Regions from separate parts of the Eubacterium ramulus genome, predicted to be linked through region 1. Evidence: predicted binding sites of a transcription regulator. Region 1 holds the regulator's gene; the other holds the start of a gene.

Region 1 (3,194 bases):
ACCACATCTGTCCCGTTATTGTAAACTGCCAGAACTGCCTCCGGCACCTGTTCCTGCAAAATTATCCGGTTTTCTTCCACCGTTGCCACCCTTACCAGACCACAGCCCATGCGATAAGCTGCTTTTGCCGCAAAAACAGCTGCTCCTGCCATCTGCTTCGATCCCGCCAAAATCAATAATTTTCCGTAGCTTCCCTTATTCGAACGGTTCACACGCCGCGGCAATCGTTTCAGATCCGATGTCTCCAGCACCTTCAGTTCCGGTTTGATCTCATACAAACTCTGCTCATCGATGCCAATATCTGCCACTTTCAGCTCACCAGTATATTCTGCTCCCGGATACAACAGCTGACCGGCTTTGATAAATCCAAAGGTCACCGTCAGATCTGCTACAAACGCTGTTCCCATAACAGCACCGGTATCAGCAGAAATGCCGGATGCGATATCCACTGCCACTTTATATCCATCCTGTTCCGTCATTTTCTGAAGAATTTCTGCATATTTTCCCGTTACCTCACGGCTGAGCCCGATGCCAAACAAAGCATCTACGATCACGTCCACGATGTCTTTTGGATACTCATCAGAAATTTCCACTCCATACTGTTCTGCAATAAACATCTGCCGTTTTGTTTCCTCCGTCGCTTTTTCCCGGTTTCCGGCAAAATAAATTGTCACATTGTATCCCTTCAGATAAAGCAACCGTGCAACCGCCACGCCATCTCCTCCGTTGTTCCCGGACCCGCATACTACCAGCACTTTTGTCGCCGGATTTGGATAACGCTTTACAATCTCCTGCATCGTTGCCAGGGCAGCCCGCTCCATCAGAACTGCTGAGAGCATTCCCCGTCGCCGCATCGTATTTTCATCACACTGCTTCATTTCACGACTGTTCAAAATATATTTCATGACAGTTCCTTCCCTTCTATAACAAAACGCAATTTCCTATCATCATATGCTAAAAGCGCCCTGTCCTTACAACAAAGCGCTTTTTATTCCCTACCTATTTATCATCCTGCCTGCGAACAATGTTATAAGACAGCTGCATTAAACTGTCCGATAAATGAACATTTTCTACAACGACATCATCTGGAAGTTCCAAATCCAGATGTGCAAAATTCCAGATCGCATGGATGCCAAGTTCTACCAGCTTTTCCGCTGCCTGTTCTGCTTTTTCCTTCGGAAGTGTCAGAACTGCAATATCCACACGCTGTGTCTTTAAAAACTCCGGAAGTTCATCCATCATATGTATCTCAATTCCACGTACTGACAATCCAGCCAATGCCGGATTTACATCAAATAATCCTGTGATCACAAATCCACGTTTTTCAAATTTTACATAATTTGCCAGTGCCTGTCCCATATTACCGGCTCCGACAACAATAATATTATGCTGTCTGTCAAGACCAAGAATCTTACCGATTTCCTCATACAGATACTGTACATTATAACCATATCCTTGCTGACCAAATCCGCCAAAATTATTCAGATCCTGCCGAATCTGTGATGCTGTAACTTTCATGCGGACACTGAGTTCATTGGATGAAATCCGTTCGACTCCATCATCCAATAATTCTCCCAGATATCGATAATATCGAGGCATGCGCCGTATGACAGCCTGTGAAATTTCCTTCTGCATTGTTTCTATACTCCTTCAACCATCTGCAACGTTCTGCAGTTATCTATGGTTATTATATACAGTTCATTTCTTTTTGTCAATTTTTTATCAATCCGATGCAAGTGCTTCCCACTCTTCATACAGACCATCCAGTTTTTCCTGGACTTCCACCTGCTCACTGTGCAGTTTTCCTAGTTTGGCTGAATTAGTAGCCACCGCCGGATCCTGGAACTGTTCCTCCAGCTCCGACAGTTTTTCCTCCAGAGATTCAATTTCTTCCTCAATCTTTTTCACACGGTTCTGGATTTTGCGCTTTTTGGCCTGCTCTTCTTTCTGAGACTGCCAGTCTGTTTTCCCCTCAGAAACATCTTCTTTCACAACTTCCACCGTCTCACCGGTATTCAGATAGGCCCGTTCATTTGTTTCTTTTTTCTCCAGATAATAATCATAATTGCCAATGTAATTGACAATCTTCTGCTCTGTCAGATTCAGAATCCGGGTCGCTGTCCGGTTAATAAAATAACGGTCATGAGATACAAACAACACCGTTCCCTCATAACGGTTCAGAGCCGATTCCAGAATCTCTTTGGAAGCGATATCCAGATGATTCGTAGGCTCATCCAAAATCAGGAAGTTTGCCTCAGAGAGCATCAGTTTTGCCAGTGACAGACGACCGCGCTCACCACCACTTAAATCACTGACCCTTTTAAACACATCGTCCTCGGTAAATAAAAATGCAGCAAGAATATTTCGAATCCTGGTCTGGGTCAGTTTTGGATAATCGTCCGCAATCTCCTCCATCAATGTCTTCTCCATATGAAGAACCTGCTGCTCCTGGTCGTAATATCCGATTTTCACATTCGTTCCCAGTGTGAATGAACCTGCATCTGCATCCACTTTTTCATTTAATATTTTTAAAATCGTTGTTTTTCCGGTTCCGTTCTGACCGATGAGAGCCACCCGTTCGCCACGCTTGATTTCAAAAGAAATGTCCTGAAACAGTTTCTTTTGATCATAAGCTTTGGACAGACCTTCCACCCGCAGTACATCGTTTCCGCTAATAACAGAAGGAGTCAGTGTCATATGCATCTCAGATTTTTCTTCCTGCGGTTTTTCTAGTACATCTATTTTTGCCAGCTGTTTTTCACGACTCTCCGCACGCTTTATCGATTTTTCACGATTGAAAGATTTCAATTTTTCGATAACTGCTTCCTGATGTTTGATTTCCCGCTGCTGATTGTAATAGGCACGCAGTGCTTCCTCCCGGGCAAATGCTGCTTTCTTCGCATACTCCGTATAATTGCCGTCAAAAACCGCAGATTTATGCATACTGATCTCCACTACTTTTGTGACAATCCGATCCAGAAAATACCGGTCATGGGCAACAATCACAACAGCACCTTTGTAATTCATCAGAAATGTCTCCAGCCACTGAATAGATTCGATATCCAGGTGGTTCGTCGGCTCATCCAACAGGATGATATCTGGATGAGTCACCAGCAGACGCGCCAGAGACACACGTGTCTTCTGTCCACCGGACAGTTCGTTGCAGTGTTTCTCAAAATCATTCTCGGAAAATC
Region 2 (3,194 bases), 1.2 Mb from region 1:
TGATGACCGGTCGATATTCAGTAGCCGGGCCGCCTTTGCCTTGTTTCCGTTAGTCTGTAACAGTGCCTGAATAATAGCTTCCTTTTCTGTATTCTGTATCTTACGGGACAGATCATTCCAGGACAGTTCACTGGTCTGAGAGGAAGTGCTGATCGGTACTTTGGACTGTGCGGCAGAAATATTCGGTGCTGTCGACAATGGTGTCTGTAAACCGGATGGGGTCAAAGCAGAAGCGGAACCATCCGGATTTGCATGAACAGACTGCTGAACCAGCTCCTGCAGGAAACCACAGCTTTTCATCGTAATGGTACGGTTGTTGTTGATGGTGCACAGGCGTTCTACAATGTGCTCCAGTTCCCGGACATTTCCCGGCCAGTCGTAAGTCTGGAAGAGTTGCAGAACATCCGTGTCAATGGAAATGACGTGTGTATCATGTTCGGCATTATATTTTTGAATAAAATAATCGGTCAGTTCAGCAATATCTTTTTTTCGGTTTCGGAGTGGCGGAATTTTTAATTCTACGGTGTTGATACGATAATAAAGGTCGCTGCGAAAATGTTTTGTCTGTATCAGCTGTTGCAGATCCTGGTTTGTACAGCAGATGATTCTTACATTGACCTTGATCGTATTGATACCGCCGATTCGTTCAAATTCCTGTTCCTGAAGGACGCGCAGCAATTTGCTCTGGAGTGTCTGTGGCATTTCACCGATTTCATCCAACAGGATCGTACCGTGGTTGGCTAACTCGAATTTACCGGGTTTTCCGTTTTTGGACGCACCGGAAAAAGCACCCGGTTCGTATCCGAATAATTCTGATTCCAGCAGTTCGGTAGGAATAGCGGCACAGTTGATTTTTATATAAGGATGGAATTTGCGCGGACTCATTTCATGGATTGCTTTTGCAAATAATTCCTTGCCGACACCGGTCTCTCCTGTGATCAGGATTGGCAGATCTGATGCAGCATAATCCGAAATGATCTGTTTGATCTCAAGCAAGGCAGAAGAATGACCGATGATGCGGTTCAGGCTGTCAAAATGATTCTGCAACATATTTAATTCATGCCGGTAGAATTCGTTTTCTTTGCGGACAGCAGAAAGTTCACGATTCAGTTGTGTGACTGTGGGAAGGACATCCTGCATGATTGTTACGGCAGCAGCGCCAATGACCTGGCCATTTTGAAAAATCGGCATGCGATTGCAGGCAACTGTCACATTTTTCTTCTGGGAATGATCATAAAGAGTCATCAGGTGTCCGATGTCCGGTTTGCCGGATTTCAATACTTCAACCATACGGGTCTTGGGAATCACATCGGTGACAGGCTGTCCGATAGCTTGTTCCCGCGGAATACCAAGGAGACTGGCATAGGATTTATTCAGATAAACAATGGTTGCATTTTTATCTATAATGATAAAATTTGGAAAAGTTTCCAATGCGTCTAATAATAATCTTGAAAGTTTCATTTAAAATCCTCTTTTGGGTAGTGAGAAAGGTTAAATTCAAGAATGCATTGGCATTCTTGCTGTGAGATGCAAGTCATGCAATGTATGACATATTTTTCAGAATCAGTATGACACATATGTGTGGAAAAAGCAAATAAAATGTAGAAAAGTGTAGGAAAATTAAACATGTATAAACGCTGATTGTGTTAAAAAATAAACAGTGTTTTTGCGTAAACCGCATAAATCAAGGCTTTTAAAAGTTGGCACGATTATTGCAATGTATTAGGTAACCTCTTGGAAACCTAAGCGATTCATCGGGCTTTTTTTAAGCTCAAATGGGGGTTTGGGTACTATGATAAAGCTCCGCATGAATGCAGGACGTAATTCTAAGAGACGATCACGAAACTATAATAACTATGGAGGAAAAGTAAAAAATGGATTTCGGATTAAGTAAGAAACACGAAATGGCAAGAAGCCTTTTCAAAGAATTCGCTGAGAACGAAGTAAAACCACTTGCTCAGGAAGTTGATGAAACTGAAAAATTCCCAACTGGAACCGTTGAGAAAATGGCTAAATATGGCTTCCTTGGTATTCCTGTACCGAAGGAACTCGGTGGACAGGGTTGTGACATCCTTACATACGCTATGTGCGTAGAGGAGTTATCAAAAGTTTGTGGTACTACAGGTGTTATCGTATCTGCACATACATCCCTTTGTGTAGATCCGATCCTTACATTTGGTACACCAGAGCAGAAAGAGAAATATGTTCCGAACCTTGCTTCCGGTAAAAAACTGGGCGCTTTTGGTCTGACAGAGCCGATGGCAGGTACAGATGCCCAGGGTCAGCAGACAAAAGCTGTTTTAGATGGCGATGAGTGGGTTCTGAACGGATCCAAATGCTTCATCACAAACGGTAAAGAAGCTGACGTATATATCGTAATCGCTGTTACAGGCAAAATTGAAAAACGTGGCAGAACAATGAAAGAGATCTCTGCTTTCATCGTTGAAAAAGGAACACCAGGATTTACATTTGGTGTAAAAGAGAAAAAAATGGGTATCCGTGGTTCATCCACATATGAGTTAATCTTCACAGATTGCCGTATCCCGAAAGAGAACCTTCTTGGAAAACAGGGTAAAGGTTTCAACATCGCTATGCATACACTGGATGGCGGACGTATCGGTATCGCTGCACAGGCACTTGGTCTTGCAGAGGGTGCATTAGAGACAACAATCGCATATGTAAAAGAAAGAAAACAGTTCGGCAGAAGCATCGCTCAGTTCCAGAACACACAGTTCCAGTTAGCAGACATGGCTACAAAAGTAAAAGCTGCTCAGTTAATGGTATACAGAGCTGCATTAAAGAAAGATGAGTACCAGGCCGGTGCAAAAGTTTCTTATTCTGTAGAAGCTGCTATGGCAAAGCTTTACGCAGCAGAAGTTGCAATGGAAGTTACAACAAAATGCGTACAGTTACATGGTGGTTATGGTTACATCAGAGAGTACGATGTTGAGCGTATGATGCGTGATGCTAAGATCACAGAGATCTACGAAGGAACAAGTGAAGTTCAGCGTATGGTTATTTCTGGTGCATTACTTAAGTAAGGAGGAAAACAATCGTGAAGATTATTGTTTGTATTAAACAGGTACCTGATACAGCAGGTGGAGTAAAGTTCAATCCGGACGGAACTCTTGACAGAGCAGCAATGCTCACAATCATGAACCCGGATGATAAAGCAGGTCTTGAGGCTGCTTTAA

What was found. The regulator Rex, encoded in region 1, represses fermentation and respiration genes when NADH is low (regulators of the CRP and FNR family bind a similar motif). The targets are predictions, from matches to a motif close to ATTGTTAANNNNTTAACAAT.
Region 2: a site for Rex is predicted at 1,643-1,662, ahead of ACIRUQ_RS13430 (acyl-CoA dehydrogenase). Genes of this name have one in related genera too.

The regions. Positions count from the first base shown of each region.
Region 1 covers NZ_CP173382.1:1,693,067-1,696,260, forward strand. Annotated here, with positions in the region: gene ACIRUQ_RS08135 (bifunctional ADP-dependent NAD(P)H-hydrate dehydratase/NAD(P)H-hydrate epimerase) at 1-905, opposite strand, end outside; gene ACIRUQ_RS08140 (redox-sensing transcriptional repressor Rex) at 1,000-1,635, opposite strand; gene ACIRUQ_RS08145 (ABC-F family ATP-binding cassette domain-containing protein) at 1,723-3,194, opposite strand, start outside.
Region 2 covers NZ_CP173382.1:2,889,484-2,892,677, reverse strand. Annotated here, with positions in the region: gene ACIRUQ_RS13435 (sigma-54-dependent Fis family transcriptional regulator) at 1-1,461, opposite strand, end outside; gene ACIRUQ_RS13430 (acyl-CoA dehydrogenase) at 1,875-3,041, shown strand; gene ACIRUQ_RS13425 (electron transfer flavoprotein subunit beta/FixA family protein) at 3,056-3,194, shown strand, end outside.